DNA from 3 places in the Peribacillus sp. NPDC096448 genome. Region 3 is predicted to be linked to each of the others. Evidence: riboswitches for the same ligand, from Rfam matches in the RefSeq annotation. Region 3 holds a riboswitch; each other region holds the start of a gene.

Region 1 (8,093 bases), on a different contig from region 3:
CTTTAAAACAGCCGCAATCACTTCTCCGATTTTAACCATTTCTTCCTGCTTCATACCACGTGTCGTTAAAGCCGCTGTTCCCATTCGAATGCCACTTGTGACAAATGGGCTTTCAGTATCATAGGGAATCGTGTTTTTGTTAACTGTTATTCCCGCCTCTTCTAGTAATCGTTCTGCTTCTTTTCCGGTTAAATTCCATTGGCGAACGTCTAAAAGGACGATATGGTTGTCCGTTCCACCTGAAACAAGAATTGCGCCTGCTTTCTTTAATGTTTCGCCAAGTGTTGCTGCGTTTTCAATGATTTGTTTGGCATAGATCTTAAAGCTGGGTTGCAATGCTTCTTTAAAGGAAACCGCCTTTGCCGCAATAATGTGCATGAGTGGCCCTCCTTGAATCCCTGGGAATATAGCTTTATTTATTTTCTTTATCATGTCTTCATCATTTGTTAAAATGATGCCGCCACGTGGACCGCGTAAAGTTTTGTGCGTTGTGCTTGTCACCACATCCGCATATGGGATGGGCGATGGATGAAAACCTGCTGCCACGAGCCCTGCAATATGAGCCATATCCACCATCAGTTTTGCTCCAACTTGATCGGCGATTTCTTTAAAACGTGCAAAATCAATTGTTCTTGGGAAAGCACTTGTCCCCGCAATAATCAATTTTGGTTTTTCTTTTTTCGCGATTGCTTCAAGATCATCATAGTCTATCAAGTGAGTATCTTCTCTCACCCCATAAGACACAATATCAAACCATTTCCCCGAGATGCTGACGGGACTACCATGAGTTAAGTGTCCTCCATGCGAAAGGTTCATCCCCATCACTTTATCGCCCGGCTGAAGCAGCGCATAAAAAACAGCTAGATTTGCTTGTGCACCTGAGTGTGGTTGTACATTTGCATACTTAGCACCAAACAGCTTGGTTAGGCGTTCAATCGCTGTTTGTTCCACCACATCTACATATTCACAGCCTCCATAGTAACGCTTCCCCGGATATCCTTCTGCATACTTATTAGTGAGGACAGACCCCATAGCTTCCATCACTTCTTTACTTACGAAGTTTTCTGATGCGATTAATTCTAACGTATTATGTTGTCTTTCCCTTTCATTCTCCATGGCATTATAAATCTCTGAATCATAGTTTTGTAGACTCATATTCAAATATCCTCCTCGATTTTCTTCCAAGCTCCCTTTCCTCACAAAAAAGGACAGAGGAAAGGCAGGATAAATATCCCACCTTTCCTCTGTCCTTTTTACCTGAGAGATTACCTTCGGTATGAAACATATTACAAAACAATCTGTCTTGTATATTCTTTCATCAAAAGGATTCCCCTTTGGTGGCTTTTCAGCTCTCTCCAGAGGTGCGTCCAATTGTAGTCTTTTTACCTGAGAGTTTCTATCCCAAGGTTTTTTTGGGAATTGCTCCTTCGGTGCCGAATCGATTTCTTCGGTCTCTCCCACAATTATCATCCGCTTATATAAATTTCCATTATAATTGCATGTTAACGGGTTTAAATGAAAATTTCAATAATTATCTGAAAAAACTTTATTTTCAGAAATTTAAATATGGACGGTATAGATCTTTCTGACAGTTCATAAAATAAGAAGTTATTCGTTATGCAATATCAAAATTGTTAACTGCTTTTCTGAATCCCAACAAGTTTCTGTATCTAGGAACCGCTCCACTTTTGAACGGTTGCTAAGAAAAGCGAAAGATGGAAAGGACATCATGTCTAAATTTTTAACACAATGGATGTTTGGAAAAAGAAAAAATTAAGGTAGTGCGAGATTTGCGAGAATCCTTGAAGCAATAAAGATTGCTTAGCAACTTCCTCTTTGTCCCAACCACTTGATATATTAGCTATAACGATAATTGCTAGAACCCATACCCACCACTTCTTTGGCTTCTTTAGATTGATTTTCTTTTCCATACTCATTTTGAATTCTTCTCCTTTACCTTACAGTTTTACTATCTACGACTATGTCACCACCTCCACTTCCCTGTATTAATAGTAAGGTAATTATTTTCCATCTCCTTGATTTAAATGCCTTTTTTTCAATACCCTGTTTAAATCTTGATTTTAAATAGGGAGGGTATGAATCAGCACCGGACAGGGAATGGGATTTTCCATTCCCTGTCCGACAGAGATAAGTAATCGTTTGGGTAGGTAAAGTAAAACCCCATCTTTTATTTGTTTAATATGACTCTCAGTTCACCAATTTAAGTATTCATGCAATGGACTATAAGTCTACTATCAATCAAGTAATCATTTCTTTATAGCTATTTGGATTCACTTTATTTACAGTAAAATCAGCTATAGCAACTTGGTAATAATTTGATAATTTATTTAACATTAGATCTAATTCTTTATTGCTATATAGCCCTACTATCACTTCATTTAAAATAACTGTATTGTTTCTTTCCATTTTATTTTCCTCCTTTTGTTTGAAAAATTTTTCATCTTTTATTTGCATTTTAGATCTGATGGAAATGAACATTAAATGTTTTACTAATGAACGATGGCTCATCAATGAAATGGCGATGACGGGAGTGGCTGTTTGTAAATCAAAAACAGTGCCGTCCATTTTCCTTCTCAAGAAGAATTCCATATCTACTCTTTTTAGTTTTTTCTAATTTTTCATCTTTAGAAAATGCTCTTCCCGTTAAATCCATAGGCCCTGGACGAATAACCGAACCGCTTTTTCCATACTCTTGCTACATTCTCAGAGTTATACTCAAGTTCCCTTTTTTCTAATAATTCCAATCCTTCCCCAATGTCATCCATTTCGTTATCAATCCCATTGTTGGTCATTTTCAAGAAGTGACCACTCCCTGCTTTTCCTGCATATAAATATCCATTTTCTACAGATATATCTCTGAAAATGGGCTCTACTATGCGCCAAGCTTCAAGGTCTCCTCCAATCTTGAAACAAGCACCTTTTCGAGCACCTTCCTTTCCTTCAGAGGACACGACATCCATAAAGTTCACACCATATCTCTTTAGCCTATTGTACCGGCGAATGGTATCCTTATAGTAGGAATTTCCAGATTGAATTAAAATATCGCCAATATTTAGAAACGGTGTCACTTCACTAATTACTACATCAACTGAATCAGGAGGAACCATAAGCCAAATAATTCGGGGTTGCTCTAATGATTTAATGAGTTCTACTATATTAGTTGTTCCCTTAGCTCCGTAACTTTCCATTTCTTCTATAGCACCGGAATCTAAATCATAGGCCACAACGTCGTGGCTTTCTCCAATTAGGTTTTGACCTAAGTTTAATCCCATTTTTCCTAAACCGATTAATCCAACTTTCATCGTGATGGCCTCCTTTTTAGAATAGAGTACTTCTAATTGTGCATCTTTCCTTTTACATATTGGTAACTTCGTTAGATTTAATTAGTATAAAAATTCACCTTATTATCTAAAGCCCCTGTTGCTTTAAATAAGGGTCACAGTATGCATTTCCGTCATTTTAGGATATTTAAACGCATTCCTGTCTAAAAATTTATTACGTAGAAAAGTCATTTAATCCCCCCTGTATTCTTCCTTGATTGTAAAATTGTGGTGTAGTAAGATTCTAATAGATGTACCAAGTAATAGTTCTTGTGGTGATAATCCTCTAGGTATATAAAAGTATAATATCTATATTTTTTAATTGTAAGTACGCACTTTTTTATTATATAGTATTATAAAGTACACTATTATTTTATGACCTGGGGGGAAAATAAATGGGACATCTGCGTGACAAGACGTTTTACTGCGAAAAAGAATTGACACTTTCTATTATTGGCGGTAAATGGAAAATGCTTATTATGTGGCATCTAGGGAAAGAAGGAACCAAGCGATTTGGTGAACTAAAATCTCTGATTCCTGAAATTACGCAGAGAATGCTCGCTAGTCAATTGCGAGAGCTGGAAGGAGACCTCATCGTCCACCGTGAAGTCTACCCTGTTGTTCCACCAAAAGTTGAATATTCTCTGACCAAAAGAGGAGAAAGTTTGATGCCAATTCTTGAATCCATGTATGACTGGGGCAGTGAGTATATGGAGACTGTCTTGAATAACCAAGCAGATAGAAAAGAAGAGTCCCTCTAGTAGAAAAAAGCTTCCCTCATGAAGGATTAGAAAATAATCCTTTTTGCCTCCTTTTTGAAAGCGCTATCTTTGTTGTGGACATATTAAGGAAAATAACGTTAATTAGATAATTTGTACACAAAAACCACATGGAGAAACCTTTATAAAGGTTTCCCATGTGGTTTTTTAGCCTTTTAACCCATATCACCGGACAGTATGATTCGAACTGAATTAGATCAGTTGCTTTAAGCTCACTTTACTGTCAATTTAATTGCCGGTAAGAATAAGTATCACGCTTATCTTTTTGAATCGCATTTTCCCTTTAACAACTTCTACATAATAGTGCTTGAAACACAATCCTTCAACGAATTTTTCAATAAGCAACTCTAGGTATATTCCCTTTTGCTTCCTTTCTTCACTTTACACATAGTATACTTTTAAACACTATATGATATAAAAGTGGGTACTTCTCATTTAAATAATTACAGAATACAATAAATGTAGTATCAAACAAAAATTATTTAAGGAGTGAAGTATTTATGAAACTTCAATTAGCATTAGACCTTGTAAACATCCCACAGGCAATAGAAGTAGTGAGAGAAGTAGAGCAATTTATCGATGTAGTAGAAATTGGAACTCCTGTTGTCATTAATGAAGGTCTTAGAGCAGTAAAAGAAGTTAGTGCAGCATTTCCTAATTTAACCGTATTGGCTGACCTGAAAATTATGGATGCTGGAGGATATGAAGTTATGAAAGCATCTGAAGCTGGTGCTTCTATCATCACAGTTCTTGGTGCGACGGATGATGCAACAATCAAGGGTGCAGTGGAAGAAGCTAAAAAACAAGGAACACAGATTCTTGTTGATATGATCAATGTAAAAGATATCGAAAAACGTGCGTACGAAATCGATGCACTGGGAGTTGATTACATTTGTGTGCATACAGGGTACGATCTTCAGGCTAAAGGAGAAAACTCATTTGAACAGCTTCAAACAATCAAACGCGTTGTAAAGAATGCGAAAACTGCGGTAGCAGGCGGAATTAAATTAGATACATTGCCAGAAGTCATTGAAGCACAGCCTGATCTTGTCATTGTAGGCGGTGGTATTACTGGACAAGATAATAAAAAAGCAGTAGCTGCGAAAATGCAAGAATTAATTAAACAAGCGACTTATGCTTAAGAAAGGTATGTGAATTATGAAGACTACTCAATACTTAGCTGAAATTGAAAACGAATTAAATCGGACTATCGAATTAATATCTGAAGATGAAGCTGAAAAATTGGTGGATCACATACTTAAATCCAAGAAAATCTTTGTGGCTGGTGCAGGTCGTTCTGGGTTTATGGCCAAATCTTTTGTTATGCGCATGATGCACATGGGGTTAGATGCCTTTGTAGTAGGAGAAACGGTTACCCCTGGTTTAGAAAAAGATGATATTTTAATTATCGCTTCTGGTTCAGGAGAGACAAAAAGTTTAGTGTCAATGGCGGAGAAGGCTAAAGGTTTAGAAGCATCTGTTGCAGTTGTCACGATTTCCCCTGATTCAACCATTGGAAAATTAAGCGATTTAGCTATTAAAATACCTGCCAAACCTAAGGCTGGTGCAGACAGTGACTACAAAACTATACAGCCTATGGGGTCTTTATTCGAGCAAAGTCTCTTGTTATTATTTGATTCTGTCATATTAAGAGTGATGGAGCAAAAGGAATTAGGCGGCCAAACTATGTTTGGAAGACATGCAAATCTAGAATAGGATAGGCATAGTTTTATGCTTATACTCCTAAATGAAAGACTAGTAAATTATAAAAAATTGAACATACTAAGTCAGGTTTTGGTAAAAAAATCTTTAGACATAAACATATAACTTAAAAAGAGCTGTCGAATTAGAGATTCTAATGCCTTCCCAAATTTATGTATGAATCAATATCATTCCGGGCAGATTTCACCATTAGGTGAAGCTGCCTTTTCTTGTATACAGGTGAAATGTTTGTTTTTCTATTATTTTATTATACATTGCCCATGTTTGCCATTATTGTTTGCTAGTATAAATCAGCTTGAAAAATAACAAATTGATAGAGCATGTTTTGAAAAAAGATTATTAAAACATGCTTTTAACACATTCATTTGAATCGTTCTTTTATAAAAAAGTTTGGATCATTTTCCATACTTCTTATTCAACTTCCCGTTAGCTCAATAAGAAAAAAGAAATAATAGATAGAATTCAGTTTTTCATTTTTATAAAGTCGTTAAACCTTTTTCAAAACGGTGCAACTTAATTTCAAACACAGTTACCTTCTTTTCAGTCTGGTACGGACATTGTTCAACTAAAAGAATTCTTTTGAGTAGGTTTTTACTATTCAGACTGCTGTCGGTTCGGCAAAGTGACTTTTCCTCTTTTCTGATCGACGGGCTTATGCCAAAAACCCCTGTCCTATATTTAAGACAGGGGTTTTGGTCTATAATATTAATTTAATTGCTTTTGAAACCAGTCTGTATGGAAAATGCCTTCCTTATCTACACGCTGGTATGTGTGCGCACCAAAGTAATCGCGTTGTGCTTGTATCAGATTTGCTGGCAACGTATCTGTACGATAACTGTCATAGTAAGATAATGCGCTGGAGAATGATGGCACCGCTATGCCTCGCTCAATTGCCATAGCGAGTACTTGACGTAATGCAGATTGATAGCTTTCTACAATTTCTTTAAAGTAAGAATCCAATAATAAGTTTGGTAAGTTAGGATCACGATCATAAGCATCTTTAATTTTTTGTAAGAATTGGGCACGAATGATACAACCGCCACGAAAAATCATTGCAATATCACCATAGCGAAGGTTCCAGTCATACTCTTCTGACGCAGAACGCATTTGTGCAAATCCTTGTGCATATGAACAAATTTTACTCATATATAAAGCTTTACGTATTGCCTCTATTAATTCTTCTCCATTTCCTTCATACGTCTTCTCCTCAGGGCCTTTTAATAGCTTACTTGCCTTAACTCGCTCTTCTTTCAAGGCAGATATAAAGCGAGCAAACACAGATTCTGTGACGATTGGAAGGGAAACTCCTAAATCTAAAGCACTTTGACTTGTCCATTTACCTGTACCTTTTTGGCCTGCTGTATCTAAAATTAGGTCAATAAGAGGTTTACCTGTTTCTTTATCTACTTTTGTAAAGATGTCAGCTGTAATCTCGATTAGATAACTATCTAATTCCCCTTTGTTCCATTCTGCAAATACTTCATGAAGTTCTTGTGCACTTAAACCAAGCACCTGTTTCATAATGAAATACGCTTCTGAAATTAACTGCATATCTCCGTACTCGATGCCATTATGGACCATTTTTACGTAATGGCCGGCACCATTAGGACCGATATATGTACAACAAGAATCTCCTTCTACTTTTGCTGAAATCTCTTTCAAAATTGGCTCTACAAGTTCATACGCTTCTTTTTGGCCACCAGGCATAATAGATGGACCTTTCAATGCCCCTTCTTCCCCACCTGAAACACCTGTACCAATAAAGTGGATACCTGTGACTTCTAATTCTTTATTACGTCTAATCGTGTCTTGGAAAAATGTATTTCCGCCATCGATGAGGATGTCGCCCTTTTCAAGATATGGTTTTAACGAATCAATCGTTGCATCTGTTGGTTCACCCGCTTTAACCATTAATAATATTTTGCGTGGTTTTTCTAATGAATGAACAAATTCTTCGGTGCTTTTCGCACCAAAAAAATTTTTCCCATCTGCTTCGTTCTTTAAAAACTCTTCTGTTTTTTCAGACGAACGGTTGTAAACAGAAACAGAATGCCCTCGACTTTCAATATTCAATGCGAGATTTTTACCCATTACGGCTAAACCGATCACACCGATTTTTTGTTTTGCCATTATCAATTCGTCCCTTCTTCATTTTAAGAATCAATCTTAGCTACTTTGAGGTCAGACTTTAAATCTCATCTCAAGTTATACAATAAATCTAATTCCTTGGATAAACGCTGACCCCAATTCT
Region 2 (8,093 bases), on a different contig from region 3:
TACAATAGGACATTACTTTTTAGCCATTTATGATGTGCTTCAAAGGGATATTGGCAGATTGTGGTCAGCCTATGAAACGGTTAACCAATCCCCTTTGGGTGCGGCCGCGTTAACGACCACCGGTTTTCCGATCAGTCGGAACCGTACTGCTGATCTGCTTGGGTTTGATTCGGTGATTGAGAATTCCTATGACTCGATAGGCGGGGCAGATTATTTATTGGAAACCGCAACTGCAATCATGACGTGCATGGTCAATACAGGGAGATGGATTCAAGATTTCCTGCAGCATGTGACAAGGGAGTTTGGAACATTTCATGTGGCGGATCCTTATGTTCAAGTGAGCAGCATCATGCCGCAAAAAAGAAATCCAGTCTCAATTGAACATTCCCGTTCAATTGCAAGCAGTGCGTATGGTGATGCACTTGCTGCAATGAATATGATCCACAATACACCATTTGGTGATATCGTCGATACGGAAGATGATTTACAGCCGCATTTATATCGAGCTTTTTCGAATGCAGGCCGTGTCATGAAACTAATGTATGCCGTCATATCGACTTTGAAAGTAAATGAAGAACATACAAAGAAAATGGCCGCAAAATCCAGTATAACGGTTACTGAATTAGCGGATACCCTATCAAGAGATTACGACATATCCTTTAGAAAAGCCCATTCCATAGCCAGTACTATTGCAAAACGGTCAATTAGTGAAGGGAAAGAGCTATATGATTGGGACACACAAGAAATCAACAGTATCATCAATGAATTCGTTTCAGTGAACATAGCTGAAGACGAATGGAAAAAAATAATCTCTCCCGAATATTTTGTGGAGATAAGAAGCATTCAAGGCGGGCCCTCCCCGAAAGAGGTTACGAGAATGATTGTAAATAGAAAACAAAAACTGGAACAAGAGTTGCAAGAATATAAGAAAATGGTCAAAGAATTGAATGATGGCAGGAAGGCTTTAGTGGATTACTGAAGGTGCGGGGTAAAAAGGAAATGAGCTTTAACGGACATGAAATTCACGAGTATTTGCACCAAATTCACGAGTAAAAACATGAAACTCACGAGTAAAAGTCCGAACCTCCTGAAGAGAGTATTTTTTGTCGGCTTGGACGAAATACGATGCATTTTATCTGTTAACAGAGAAAGCTTCCTATTTTATGATATATAGTCATTCTTTATTAGGGTGGCTATTTTTTTGAATTTTATTGAAACTGAGATATCCCCATTAACAATAAATGTAGATTATTTCCAAAGGCAATGCCGTTATTTGTAAAATATATAATATGAGGCAGAATGTTAATGTCAAATAGATTTCAGTTCGGTTTTATCCTGATTTTAATAGCTTTCGTAATATCGATTATTTTTTGCTTGAATCCGGAAGCTTTATTAAGAGGTGGATATGACTTAGCTATTGATGGTCTGGTAGTATCCAGAACCTTGATGATTATTTTTTCGTTGTATTTATTAGTTAAAATAGGGGATTTGTTTATAAACAGAAAAGATTAATAGTCTAAAATGAGACTTCCTATAATCAAACTTGAGAAAAAGGACATTATGCTTTGTCTGTCGATAATAAGGAAGGCTCAGTCTTTTGACTATAGTTTCTTTAGGTTTTTACAATTTGAGCGAGTGCCTGAGGGGTCTCCCCTGGAAACGCTTTTCTAAGCAGGAGTCTCGTACACCCGCTCCAATCAACTTTGTTTTAACTTTTTGATAGAATCCTATTGTCTACAAACGGAGGCTCAGTCTTTTGACTGAGCCTCCAATGTTTATTTATCCAGAATAACCAGTTTCAAAGTTGCTTCATATATCGTTAACGGATTTAGGTTCCAACTGAACCGCATGCTTTCTGAAAGCAAGACTTACCGTGATCATCACAATGAAATTGACTGCCAATGCGATGATTCCCACATTCAAATCTTTCGCTGCTTGCGGCAAGGATGGAAACAAGGTCCCTATTGTCGATTGACTTAGTGTAATGCAGATTACGATGGCCAATCCGGTGATGATACCGGTGATTGCACCAAATTTATTGATCGGATTATTCCTTTTCAGACTAAAGAGAAGGGACGGGAAAAGCTGTGTGATGAGACTGTATCCCATAAGAATTAATGCCGACATCGTTTCACCGCCGTTTAAGGTGAAGTAGACGGCTATAAGGGCAATGACTGGCACAAGGAACTTTGCCAACCGTACAATGTGGCGATCGGATACTGCGGGTGCAAATTCCTTATAAACGTTTTTCGCGAGCAGTGTAGCGACGCTCATCAAAAGCATGGATCCCGGCACCAATGCGGTCAACAATCCAGCTCCGCCGATTATGCCTATAAACCATGGATCAAAGGTCTCGATCGAAAGGCGCAGCAATGAGAGGTCTGCATCTGCCCCAACGAGTCCGGGCACTTTCAATATAGCTGTAAACCCAACGAAAAAGACGAATAACAGCATGAGTGTATATAAAGGGCTGATGATGGCGTTTTTTCGAAATACCTTGCCGCTGCGTGCTGAATAAACAGCGCTGAAAACTTGTGGCCACATATAGAAACCGAATACGAGCAATATTACCGTGGAGATGAACCATGATACGCTAAGCCCCTGATCAGGGAACTTTAGAAAACCAGGCTTGGCCGCATCAACCGCTTCAAACATCGGCTGAAATCCGCCAAAGTAATGTATCGGCAGATAAATTCCCAAAAATCCTATTATGGCGACCATCATGATATCTTTAATGACCGCTGTCCAAACTGAACCGTGGATACCGGAAATCATCACATAAATGGTAAGGCTGATCGCCCCCATCCAAACTGCCTCGGACATTGAGATGGCACCATAAGATGCTTCCGAGACAATGATCCCCAATCCTTTCAGCTGCACGACGATCACTGGAATCATCGACACCACACCGACAAGCGCAGCCAAAATTCCTAAACTGGGACTCTTATATTTGTTTACAAAGAAATCGGATTGAGACATCAGTTTATTTTCTTTGGCATATCTCCATATTTCCGGTAGGAGCCAATAGGATAATACGTAAGATAAAGTAATGTAAATGAGAACATATAGAGCGGGTGCACCCTTGCCATAAGCCCAGCCGCTGCCGCCAAGGAAGGAGAAGGTCGTATAGATTTCCCCGGCCATCAGCAGAAAGACGAATATCGCACCAAAACCGCGTCCGCCCACCGTCCATTGTTCCAAGTCCATATCTTTTCCTTTTGAAGAGCGTATGCCTAAAAATATCGATAGAAGTAAAAATGCTAAAATGATTAAGAGAGCAATATTCATTCCTGGTCACCTTCCCGGTTCCTGGGATCCAGCTTATACATGATGCCGAGTATGGCAGAGGTAAGGACCACCCACATAGCCATCCAGAACATATTGAAAGGCATCCCTAATACATATGGTTCTATTTTATTAACAAAAGGTAGAAATACGAGTATGCCTATAAAAGGAACTAGAGTAAGAATATATATAATCTTCACTAAACAAACCCCTCCGTTTTTAAATAAAGTGAAACGCCCACCAATGGGGGTTTATTCTTCAATGCCACTGATGGATGGGTGAACCAAACCGGGATGAAAAATTCATACATGGCGGAAAAGGTCCGATGATATATATTAGCTTACACTATTTTGATATAAAATTTAATGCAGTTGCCTGATATATTTTAGCAACAGTTCGCAGACAGCCGAATCCAAATGTGTTCATAAGACAGATAAAGCCTTGAATTCATATTGAGTTCAAGGCTTTATTTCCTTTAGCTATCTTTTTTCCGATAGTTATATAGTATCACCAAGAGGATGAACCAGATTGGGGTCAAGAGCAGTGATAGTCGTGTAGCTTCAGCGAATAGCATAACAATAAGGATGAACAGGAATAATCCTAAAATGGCGTAATTGACAAAAGGTGTAAAAGGAGCCTTGAAAGTCGATTCGGCTCTTAGGTCAGGCCTTGTTTTCGAATATTTGATATGGGAGATCAAGATAATGCTCCATACCCATATGAAACAGATGGCACTGATGGTAGTCACGACAGTAAATGCCTGTTCAGGTATCAGCTTGCTTAATAATGCCCCTATTGATACAACGATTGTGGATGTTAATAAGGCATTGCTCGGAACAGCCTGTTTATTTAATTTTTCCAGTTTAGCAGGGGCTTCTCCATTCCTGCTTAACGTATAGAGTATTCGGCTTGTTGAAAATAAACCGCTGTTGCATGCAGAAGCAGCGGATGTCAAAACGACGAAGTTGATGATCCCTGCAGCGACGGGAATGCCAATTAACGCAAAGACCTCTACAAATGGACTGCTCGTGGCATTCAATTGTGTCCATGGGTTGACGCAGAGAATGACGAATATGGCACCAACATAGAAAAGTAAAATCCGGACAGGGATTTTATTGATGGCAGATGGAATGTTCTTTCTCGGGTTCGCCGTTTCTGCTGCAGAAACCCCGACCAATTCGACACCGACAAATGAGAAGACGACCAACTGTAAAGATAGTAGGAATCCGGAAATGCCATTGGGGAACATGCCACCATGATTCCATAGGTTCGTTAGGGAAACCGTTCCGGTATTGGTATTGAAGCCGATGATCAAAAGAAAGATTCCTACGATGATCAAGGCGATGATCGTGATTACTTTAATGATGGCAAACCAGAATTCCAATTCGCCAAATATCTTAACGGTCAATAGGTTCAATCCTAACAGAATGACCAGGCATATTAGAGCCGGAATCCATTGAGGGACATCAAACCAATATTGTATATAGACACCGACAGCTATGATATCGGCCATTGCGGTCATGATCCAACAGAACCAATATGTCCAACCTGTCACGAAGCCGGCCCATGGACCGACATATTCAGTTGCGAATTCAGTGAATGATACATACCCTGCATTGGATAAGAGCAATTCCCCCAGGGCCCTCATCACAAAAAACAAGGCAATCCCTATTATCAGATAAGAGAATAATATGGAAGGTCCCGCCAATTGTATAGCTTTTCCTGAACCTAAAAATAACCCGGTGCCAATGGTTCCTCCTATTGCAATCAGTTGTACATGTCGATTTTTTAAATCTCTTTTCAATTCTTGTTTAGCCAATTCGTACGCCCCCGTCTTTTATAGTCTTGGTAGTGAATGTTTTTACCTGCATGGTCTTGGAGAGAGGGACGTGATTATTTCGCCCAGCTGGCCTTTCCCATTGGTTTTAAAGTTGGTGTTTTTAGTCCAATCACAAAATGGACAATAAAAAAAGAGATTGGATAATACCAATCTCTTAAAGGGCTCAGAATAACAATTTTATCATTCGTTACTCTTCTGTCCTTTTGCCTGAGATTGTGAATCCTTCGGCGCTGTATCTTGTACAGTCTCTCCAGAAGCTGCTCCTGCTATAGTGTCATCCATAGCATTCATCGCTTGCTTGTATGCGGTTGTGAAGAAATGTCAGTCAGTGAAAATCTATCACTGCTGGAGCATTCATTATACTTATAAAATAATATTGGAATTCTATCATCTATTTTTCGGTAGGTCAACAAGTTTTTTTGAAGTGAAACTGGCCTTATCTGCAGTTTATAGTGGGTTGTATTTAACTTAAGGTTTAAGCAGAAGTGATCTTTTTGAACGATCACTATAATAAAATACTGAACATCATTTTTTTAAAATGATATTTTTAGACTGGGAAAATCGACAAGATATTATTGGTAACTGTTTATTTCAAAAATACAATTGTATTTTTACAGAATATTTACTATTATAAGATAAGAAAACGTAATTGAAGTGTTATGTAATATTGATTAGGATAAAGCATTTCTAACTGCAATAATTAATAGAGAGTCGTTCGTGGTAAGGATAGTAAAACATTACCGATATTGCATCTGGGGGAGTTAATCATGTCGAACAAGGAATTAAAGAGAGGGCTGGAATCACGACATATTCAAATGATAGCTTTGGGCGGAACCATCGGAGTCGGGTTATTCATGGGATCTGCGAGCACGATCAAATGGACCGGGCCCTCTGTAATGCTTGCTTATGCCATCGCAGGTATTTTTATATTTTTCATCATGCGTTCCATGGGTGAGATGTTATATTTAGAACCGACTACAGGTTCTTTTGCAACCTTTGCGAGCAGCTATATACATCCTTTGGCAGGTTATATGACTGCTTGGAGCAATTGGTTTCAATGGGTAATCGTCGGAATGTCCGAAATCATCGCGGTTGGGTTGTATATGCAATATTGGTTCCCGGAGTTACCTGCTTGGATACCAGGTGTGGTAGCCATGATCATCTTGGGGGCGGCCAACCTCATTTCCGTAAAATCATTCGGGGAATTTGAATTCTGGTTTGCGCTTATAAAAATCATAACGATTATATTGATGATCGTTGCCGGCCTGGGCCTTATCTTCTTTGGGATAGGCAATGGCGGGGATGCGATTGGATTATCGAATCTATGGGCAAATGGCGGCTTCTTTACGGGAGGCTGGACAGGATTCTTCTTTGCGCTTTCACTTGTCGTGGCTTCCTATCAAGGCGTTGAGCTTATCGGCATCACGGCCGGTGAAGCGAAAGACCCAACGAAGACCGTAACAAAAGCGATTCAATCAATCATATGGCGTATATTGATTTTCTATATTGGTGCCATATTCGTAATCGTGACAGTCTTCCCTTGGGATCAACTGGATGACTTAGGCAGCCCATTCGTTTCAACCTTTGCCAAAATCGGTATCACTGCGGCGGCAGGAATCATCAATTTTGTCGTAATCACTGCGGCAATGTCCGGATGCAACAGTGGGATTTTCAGTGCAGGACGTATGCTTTACACACTGGCATTGAATGGCCAAGCTCCGAAAGTCTTTGCTAAAGTATCCAAAAATGGAGTGCCGGCATATTGCACGATCGCTGTACTATTAGGATTGGGCATCGGGGTTATCCTGAATTACCTTGCACCGCCGCAATTATTCCTTTATGTGTATAGTGCGAGTGTATTGCCCGGGATGATTCCATGGTTTGTCTTACTTATCAGTGAGCTTAAATTCAGAAAGGTAAATGCCGCTGAAATGGAGAAGCATCCTTTCAGAATGCCGTTGGCCCCTTACAGTAACTATGCGACAATAGCCTTTTTACTGATGGTGCTGGTGGGTATGTGGATCAATCCGAGTACCCGGATTTCCTTGGTTGTCGGGATCGTTTTCCTAGCCTTGGTCGTGGCAAGTTATTACATGCTGAAAATGGATAAACGAACACCGTTGGATGTTAAATCCGATGATGAAATTTCAGGATGAAAAATTCTATTAGAAAGCCCTTCTCTTAATTCGAGAAGGGCTTTTGTTGTCTTTGTGGATCAATTGTTAGAATTCACGAGTAAATCAGCGAAATTCACGAGTAAAGTAGTTGAATTCACGAGTAAATCAGCGAAATTCACGAGTAAAGTAGTTGAATTCACGAGTAAAGTAGTTGAATTCACGAGTAAATCGGCAAAACTCACGAGTAAAGCCGTGGAATTCACGAGTAAAGCTAATTTGACCCCATAACAAGGGAGACCAGTAGGGGGAATGAATCAAAAAGCCTATGGAGTGAGAATTCCTGCCAGATTTTTTCATCTTTACACAAGGAAGTTTTTATACAAATTACCGGGCGTACCGTAACACCAAATGATGCGCTCCACATGAACGAATATAAACAGCGTCTATTCCAGACGATTTTCCACTGACATCAAGTCCGCGATATAGCTTAGGATTTGTTGGTTCCAATGCAGAAATCGAGCCAAATGGGACACCAATCCAAGTAAAGAACGCAAGTATAGTAAGTATTATTTTTTAACAATATTTATTCGCCGAGAATAAAATTCTAAGTTGTGTACAACATTCTTTTCATAAGTTAAGTTCAGCCTTTTCCTGCTTGGAATCCTGGATATTTGGTCATTCCGCCATCAGCGTATAAGGTCATTCCCGTTACGTAGCTCGATTCGGCGGAAGCTAGCCAAGCGGCACAAGCGGCAATTTGTTCCGGTTTTCCGATGTATCCCATCGGTATCAGGTCGATGACTTCTTGTTTGGCTTTTGGGTCATTGAATTTTTCGGCATTGATGGGTGTG
Region 3 (8,093 bases):
AGCCTGGCTGAAGTTCTCCGGATAATGGGAGATGAAAAAGGGAAGGCAACGGTCAGCTACCGCCAATTAAAGGATGAAATCGGAAAAGCGGTTGCGATGGGCTATGTGGATTCAGAGGAATATGAACGGCTGGTATACCATGAAACCAAAAAGTAAATGGAAGGTAAAAGAGCAGGCGGTCTTTATTTCGAAGTTAGGTGAATTATTGAATCATGGCTATCCTTTGGCGGAAGCTTTACATTTTCTTGAGTTTCAGGAATCAAAGAAGAAAGCGGAAGACTTCACACAAGCTAAAGACGATTTAAGGAACGGTTACCCGTTGCACATAGTGCTGACCCATCTTAATTTTCATCCGCAGCTTGTAAGTTATATATTTTATGGAGAACAATATGGCGACCTGGAACGGGCGTTGAAAGAAGGAGGGCGATATTGGAAGAAAAGAACCGAGGATATGGATAAAGTAAAAAAGTTAATGGTATATCCCGTATTCTTGGTCTTTTTTGTAAGCATCGTTTTTTATATTCTTCAGACTGTTCTCCTTCCCAAATTCCAGACAATCTATTTCACGATGGATGTCGATCAGCATACACTCTTGAGATTAATGTCAGCCTCCACATTCATTCTTCCGGCACTCCCCTTCTTAATACTCGGTTTGCTCCTATTCTTGTATGTATTCAAACGATTTTGGTTCAATCGATTGTGCCCATTAAGGCAGCGAAGGATTTTGATGGGAATTCCGATATTCGGGACCTTCATCAAATTATACGAAACTTATTTTTTTGCTTGCCAATTCAGTGGCTTACTTTCCGGAGGGCTATCGATTAACGATAGCATCAAATTATTCTCGATAAATCAACAGCAGCCTTTTTACCAAAAACTTTGCAATATCATCAAGGATGATCTGATCGAGGGCAGATCACTTGAAATGATTTTTCGGGAGCTCCCATATTTTGATGGGAATTTACCGGTGGTCGCTGCTAATGGTCAAAAATACGGCAGACTTGATGCGGAGCTACTTCATTACAGTCGATTTATACTGGAGAAAATAGAAGAAAGAATGAATGTAATCTTGAAAATCATTCAGCCTCTAATGTTTTCACTGATAGGTCTTTTGATCGTGTCCATTTATTTGGCGGTTTTGCTGCCGATGTTCTCACTGCTCGAAGGTATATAGGATTTTATTTTTGTATTCCGGAGGTGAAAATGCCCGAATGTCATCTGGTATGCAGATGCTTCAGGAGCATGATGATATGTTAAAGAAATTGATGAATGAACGTGGTTTTACACTAATTGAGATGCTTATTGTTTTACTGGTGATATCCATCCTTTTGATTATAACAATCCCCAATATCACGAAGAACCAATCCACAATCCAGTCTAAAGGATGTGAAGCTTTCGTGAAGATGGCCCAAGCACAGGTGCAGGCTTATGAGATCGACAATGCTAAACTGCCCGTAAGTATCGGTGAATTGGAAAGTCAAGGCTATCTCAAACAGACATCCTGCCCTAATGGGGATGAAATTAGTTTGGATAGTAAAGGAAAGATAACGGTCGTTGAGTAGGAGTGAAGTGAATATACGTCATTCCGAAGGTGGGTATACACTATCTGAAACCCTTATTGTCCTCGCTATTTTTGTACTCCTGATTTCGATCGGTCCTAATCTATATCCTAGCTTCACTAAAGGAATGGAAAATAGACTATTTCTTTCACAATTCCATGAAGATCTTTTCTATGCTCAACAGTATGCCATCAGTCATGAGACCTTGATCTACCTCCATATTGATAATACCAAAAAGGTTTATACCGTTTCGTCTTATAAGGAGGGGATTGTTTTAGAGAGAAGCATACCAGGGGGTATACAGTTTTTAAGTGGCACTTTGGGGTTCAGCTTTCATTTTAATCAATATGGAAATGTTTCCAAAGCCGGAACGATTATGATTGACACCTCAAAGGGAAAGTACAAGTTGGTCCTCAATATCGGTAAAGGGAGGTTCCGGATTGAGAAATTGTAAAGGTTATGTCTACCTTGAGCTGATGGCCGCATTTTCCGTTTGTATATTACTGGTCCTTGCCATTTTACCAATACTTGAAGAGTTATTGACGCATCGGAAAGATATTGCCGTAAGGACAGAAGCCCACCATTTATTATATGAAAGATTGACGGCGTTCATGGATGGGGAGATTGATGCAGTTGGTCAGGAAATCATTTATAAAAAAAGAAGCTATGAATTGGTTTGGAAGGACCAAGGGGATTTCCCGGGAATGATTGAAGGGTGTGTACGCTATGAAGATGGAACGGGTAAATTGGAATCCGTTTGTGATGCTGCGAAAAAATGATGGCTTTACGATGATCGAACTGCTTTTTTCTTTAATGATTTTAATGACGACGACCCTCTTTGTTTTGCAGCTCTTTTCAATCATTCACACCCATGTGGGGGCCGCCGTTGATAAATTGCATCCTAAAGAGTGGGAGGTCTTTACCATGCAAATGAAGCAGGATGTCCGGAGTTCCAAAGCTCAGGATGTTATGGGAAATAAATTATATTTGCTTTCAGGTGAACAAATATCATCGCTAGAACAATATGAAGATAAGGTCAGAAGACGAGTGAATGGTATGGGGCATGAGGTCATTTTGCATAATATTTCGGAATTCCGGGTCGAGAAGGATGGCAGTGTCATTGTTATAAATATAACGGATAAAGCAGGGACTACTTTCAGTCGAAGATTTCATCCTTTCTTTAGGAATGTATCGAAAGTCGATGAATAATCAAAAAGGAGTCGTTTTCCCGATGGTCATGATTGTAGCGAGTGTTTTCATCATGTTCACGATACTAATGATCGATCAGTTCATCATTGATAAAAGGTTTTATAAAGAAGTGGAAGAATCCCTTGTGGCCGACCACCTTGTCCATCTAGCCATCAAGGATGTGACGGCAGAGTGGGGCGAAGAGATCCCAAAAGTCATCCAGGGGGAAATATCATATCCAAATGGTGTTGTGCGATATTCCTTAATGAAGCATGAAGGTCCTTACGTCTATATCGAGTTTTCTTCCAAAACTAAAAATGATCGTGAGGGCAAGGTCATCATTCAATACGATACAGAAGCGGGGGAAGTGAAAGAATGGTTGGAAAAGCAAGCTGTTTAATACCAAAATCAAGACTCGTTTATAACGGAATGTGACAGGTTCAAGTGTTCAGGGAACAAGTGAAGGAATAAAAAAAGCGTAAATCGGACATACTTTGCGTAGGGTGATGATTATATATGTCTACAAACGCTTATATTAAATATCTTACGCAACAGCTTGTCGAGTATCTCAATCTGACGAAAAAAGAACGAAAAGAAAAGCGCCGTCACAGAAAAGAGGACAAAAACCATGGTATGTCTCATTGGTTTGGCATAGTCCCTTTCGCTTTGTCGATGTTCATAAGGAAAACGATCAAAAAGTAAAACAGATGTCCTGAACTTAGGACATCTGTTTTTTTCGTTCTTACTTATCCCAACGCCCTATCTGAAAGGTAAAATAATCCTCCGTTGATGATGGATATTCTGATGTTGGGTTCATATTGTGCTTTTAGTGCTTCTTTTTCGGTATAATAGCTCTCACTTTTTTCGTCCATATCCTTGTAAAAATGCTCCAATAAATTCAAGTCATTCTGCCAGCGCAGCATTGCTTCCTCCGCCCAGGAATGGTCATCATCCTCGAAACTGGTTCTGATGTATGTATCCAGTCTTGCCAATCCACTCTTGGGCATGATCAGAGGTGAAAGTGTAAAGGAGTAATCCGGTATTTTTGGGGTGACGTTAATCGGTAAAACCCGATGGTGGAACCCTTCCAATATTTCACCCGAGATTAAATTCAATCCGATCGACATGAAAGTATCTTTTTTACGGTCACATTGATAGGATATTTTCACATTCAGGGTCAGCCAAGGAAACAAAGGGTTATTTCTGCCTTTTGATGGAGGAGTATCCTCAAAAAGTCTAGTATACCCTGCCAGCTTTTTGGTTGATTGAATAATCTGGTGAAGGCGAGGGGAGCCAAAATGAATCATTTCTCCCTTTAAATCGGATGGAGCTTGTTCTGGATCGGTAATGAAAGTTATCTGTGCCGGGTTCGGAACGCCACCTGTTTTTTCTAGATAATGCCAATAAAAGGGTCTGTTCATTAATTCTTTATCCATTTCAATCGTCAATTGCACTGTAAGGTGGGTTTGTGCATTATCCAGTATTTCACAATCATTGGCTTTAAAGAAAGTTATTAAAAAATCATGAATTTCCCGTTGCTGCATGAACCTCACCTTCCTTCATTGATTGAGCGAATTGGATCAACGATGAAAAGTTATCCATCTTGATTTTCATTTCGCCCTCTGTTTTGGACTCGCCGACCACATCAATTAAATATTCTTCAATGTTGTTAATATCCAGTTTGGTTAGAATATCATCCAATTCACCGATTACTTTTTCAAATAAATTTATTTTTTCGTATAGTAACTTCAGTATATGTTCTTCAACTGTATTTTTTGTGGCAAAGTTATAGATCATCACATCTTCTTCCTGACCAAGGCGGTGAATCCGTCCAATTCGCTGTTCGAGCCTCATTGGGTTCCATGGCAGGTCAAAATTAATCAAGTGATGGCAAAACTGAAGGTTTATCCCTTCCCCGCCAGCTTCTGTTGCGATTAATACCTGTATATTCTTTTGGAATAATTCTCGCATCCAGTCTTTCTTTCCGCGCTTAAAACCGCCTCGAAAAGGAACGGATGAAATTCCGTTCTGCTGTAGGTACCATTGGAGATATAGTTGAGTCGCCCTATATTCCGTAAAGATAATCACTTTGTCATCAATTTTCTTGATCAGTTCCAAAGCTTTTTCAGCCTTTGAGTTCTGAACCGTTTCATTCACTTTAGAAAATAAATCATCAAGCTTTGCCAAAAAGTCAGGGGAAGGCTGATCGTATTTGTCTCTCATATTTTTTAATGTATAAAAGACCGCCTCTCTGCTGCTGCATGCTTCCCTTTGGAGAGTGAGAGCCGAAAAGGCGCTTCCTTTTGATCCATCCGAAATTGGCTTGAATTTGGAAACAGCATCGTATAATGCTTGTTCCGTTGGAGAAAATTCAATGGTGATGGTTTCCACATGCCGTTTTGTCCATTCAATGCCAGTATCGGCCCGCCGGTTTCGAATCATGACAGTGTTGACCAATTCCTTTAGGTGTTCATCTTCAATTGTGTTCCGGCCTTTACCTTTATACTTTTCCGAAAAGAGTGAGGCATTTCCCAAGTGGCCCGGTTTCAATAATGAAACGAGGTGGAAAATCTCCTCGACTTTATTTTGAATTGGTGTGGCTGTCAGGAGTAAACAAAATTTCTTTTTCAGATTTTGGACGAATTCATAGTTCTTCGTCTTATTATTTTTAAGTTTATGAGCTTCATCAATAATGATGAAGTCATATTCCTGAGTGAAGATGATATCTCGATGTGGAGCGCGTTTCGCCGTATCAATGGATGAAATGACCACATCACAGGAGTCCCAGACATAACTTTTTCTCTGAACGACTGCCGGAATATGAAACTTGGTATTCAATTCAAATGCCCATTGTGAGACAAGGGAAGCCGGAACGAGGATCAATACTTTTTTTACAAGGCCCCTAATCATATACTCTTTTAGGATCAAGCCTGCTTCAATTGTTTTCCCTAGCCCTACCTCATCAGCCAAAATGGCTTTTCCATTCATCTTTTCCACCACTTGCTTCGCCGCTTCCAATTGATGGGGAAGCGGGGTTAACTGCGGAAGGTGCTTGGGCGCCTGTAAACCTTCAAAATCAGGGATGATAAGATTTTCCTCCATTTGAACCGCCAACTTATAAAGCTCCCAATTTCCCCATGGACCGTCATTTTCCATCTTTTGCAGAAACTCGTCATTCCATTCAGAATTGAAGGATATATTGATTTTCATAGAAATAACTCCCTCTTAAATCATAATTTCCTTAATATAAGGTCAAAACCCGAACATTTCATATGTGAAGTAAGAAAAATATTTCTCTTCAAAAGATATTGCAGAGATAAGTTTCTTAGGGTAGGATATAAGTATATTTAGAAAATTCCAATTTCCAAACGCTATAAAGAATGTTTGTACATTGATTGTGCAGTTCGCGTTTTCTTAGTATGGGCTATAGGCTCCTAATTTATCCAAGATTACTGAAGGAGATCAGCAAACGGTTTCTGAATTTTTAGGAGAATTGGCAGAGAATGCATTCCATTTATGCTCAAAGGTTTAACTGATGCTTGGGGCTTATTCGCTTCCTTTCATTGGTAGACCATTTATATGCGGGTGAAGATAAGGGGAGAGACTACGGATGTAGCGCCGAAGGAGCAAACTTAGCAGTGAATCTCTCAGGCAAAAGAACTCTTATTGGACGCAACTCTGGAGAGCGCCGCCCGTTTTGGGACGGCCACCAAAGGGGAAAACCTATTACATAGGTAAACTTTCAGGTTTCAGGACAGAGAAAAAGCTCAAACGGGCTTTCTCTGTCCTTTTTTGTGCTTTTTTTACATCATGAATCAGGTTATATCTGATGCGTAATGACTAGAAGCTTTTGATAATGAAGCCAATTAAATTAAAAAAATCTGAAGGGGGTCATTTTTTGACCAATTTAAAAAGAACACCACTATTTGAGGTTTATCGTGAATACGGAGGTAAAACGATTGATTTTGGCGGCTGGGAACTTCCTGTCCAATTTTCGGGTATAAAGGACGAACATGAAGCCGTACGAACAAAAGCGGGGTTATTCGATGTTTCCCATATGGGGGAAGTCGATGTTAAGGGTCCTGGAAGCCTTTCCTTTTTACAGAAGATGCTGACCAATGATATCTCAAAGCTTCAACTGGGCGGTGCCCAATATACCGCCATGTGTTATGAAAACGGAGGCACGGTTGATGATCTAATCGTGTATAAAAGGGCTGAGGACGACTATCTGCTCGTGGTCAATGCGGCGAATACAGAAAAAGATTTCAATTGGCTGCAAGCTAATTTAGCGGAAGATGTCCAAATTACGAATGTATCGAGTGACTATACACAGCTGGCACTTCAAGGACCAGCTGCAGAGAAGATATTACAAAAACTATCGGGAAATACTGACTTAAGCGAAATTGGATTTTTCAAGTTCAAGGAAAATGTCATGATTAACGGTATCTCCACGCTGGTATCCCGTACTGGATACACTGGTGAAGATGGTTTTGAGATATATAGCGACAGTAAAAATGGCCCTGCCCTTTGGAAGGCGATTATGGATGCCGGAAAGGAAGAGGGGGTTCAGCCGATAGGTTTAGGTGCTCGTGATACTCTGCGTTTTGAAGCGAAACTGCCGCTATATGGGCAGGAGCTTTCAGCGGACATCACCCCGATAGAAGCCGGGATTGGTTTTGCAGTAAAAGTGGATAAGGAAGCTGATTTTTTCGGGAAAGCCGTACTTGCTGAGCAAAAGGAGAAAGGAGCTCCCCGCAAACTTGTGGGAATTGAAATGATTGACCGTGGCATTCCACGTCATGGGTATAAGGTCTACAGCGGTGATAAAGTCATTGGCGAGGTCACGACCGGTACCCAATCACCAACATTGAAGAAAAACGTTGGATTGGTACTTATCGATAAGGAATTTTCGGTGCTGGATGCGGAAGTCGAAGTGGAAATCCGTTCCAAACGTTTGAAAGCCGTTATAATACAAACACCTTTTTATAAAAAACCACGTAAATAGAGGGGAATGGTCATTAGATGAAACATCGTTATTTACCCATGACAGAGCAAGATAAACAAGAAATGCTGGAAGCGATAGGGGTATCCACTGCGGAAGAACTTTTCAATGATATCCCTGAAAGCGTTCGTTTTCAAGGAGAATACGATATCAAGCCTGCTAAATCTGAACCTGCGTTAATGAAAGAATTATCAAGGCTTGCTGCCAAGAATGCTGACCTTAAAAACTATGCTTCCTTCCTTGGTGCGGGTGTCTATGACCATTACGCTCCGGTCATCGTCGATCATGTTCTTTCCCGTTCTGAGTTTTATACGGCTTATACACCCTATCAGCCTGAAATTTCA

The links. Region 3 has a riboswitch for glycine ahead of gcvT (glycine cleavage system aminomethyltransferase GcvT). Riboswitches for the same ligand answer to the same signal wherever they lie in the genome.
Region 1: another riboswitch for glycine. It lies ahead of glyA (serine hydroxymethyltransferase); the one in region 3 lies ahead of gcvT (glycine cleavage system aminomethyltransferase GcvT).
Region 2: another riboswitch for glycine. It lies ahead of ACIQ0C_RS10695 (amino acid permease); the one in region 3 lies ahead of gcvT (glycine cleavage system aminomethyltransferase GcvT).

Annotation. Positions count from the first base shown of each region.
Region 1 is NZ_JBIWEU010000014.1:68,228-76,320, forward strand. It holds gene glyA (serine hydroxymethyltransferase) at 1-1,155, opposite strand, end outside; glycine riboswitch at 1,242-1,362, opposite strand; glycine riboswitch at 1,365-1,470, opposite strand; gene ACIQ0C_RS21350 (hypothetical protein) at 1,734-1,937, opposite strand; partial or broken gene gnd (phosphogluconate dehydrogenase (NAD(+)-dependent, decarboxylating)) at 2,512-3,323, opposite strand; gene hxlR (transcriptional activator HxlR) at 3,737-4,102, shown strand; gene hxlA (3-hexulose-6-phosphate synthase) at 4,621-5,262, shown strand; gene hxlB (6-phospho-3-hexuloisomerase) at 5,279-5,836, shown strand; gene gndA (NADP-dependent phosphogluconate dehydrogenase) at 6,548-7,972, opposite strand.
Region 2 is NZ_JBIWEU010000005.1:91,372-99,464, reverse strand. It holds gene argH (argininosuccinate lyase) at 1-979, shown strand, start outside; gene ACIQ0C_RS10705 (sodium:solute symporter family protein) at 1,810-3,288, opposite strand; gene ACIQ0C_RS10700 (DUF3311 domain-containing protein) at 3,285-3,485, opposite strand; gene ACIQ0C_RS10695 (amino acid permease) at 3,761-5,104, opposite strand; glycine riboswitch at 5,311-5,389, opposite strand; gene ACIQ0C_RS10690 (amino acid permease) at 5,893-7,281, shown strand; gene ACIQ0C_RS10685 (hypothetical protein) at 7,336-7,530, shown strand; gene ACIQ0C_RS10680 (glucose-1-dehydrogenase) at 7,883-8,093, opposite strand, start outside.
Region 3 is NZ_JBIWEU010000001.1:432,625-440,717, forward strand. It holds gene comGA (competence type IV pilus ATPase ComGA) at 1-156, shown strand, start outside; gene comGB (competence type IV pilus assembly protein ComGB) at 140-1,174, shown strand; gene comGC (competence type IV pilus major pilin ComGC) at 1,212-1,562, shown strand; gene comGD (competence type IV pilus minor pilin ComGD) at 1,570-2,013, shown strand; gene ACIQ0C_RS02175 (hypothetical protein) at 2,000-2,338, shown strand; gene comGF (competence type IV pilus minor pilin ComGF) at 2,286-2,768, shown strand; gene comGG (competence type IV pilus minor pilin ComGG) at 2,761-3,147, shown strand; gene ACIQ0C_RS02190 (YqzE family protein) at 3,264-3,449, shown strand; gene ACIQ0C_RS02195 (YqhG family protein) at 3,494-4,291, opposite strand; gene ACIQ0C_RS02200 (DEAD/DEAH box helicase) at 4,269-5,957, opposite strand; glycine riboswitch at 6,333-6,420, shown strand; glycine riboswitch at 6,424-6,507, shown strand; gene gcvT (glycine cleavage system aminomethyltransferase GcvT) at 6,646-7,752, shown strand; gene gcvPA (aminomethyl-transferring glycine dehydrogenase subunit GcvPA) at 7,770-8,093, shown strand, end outside.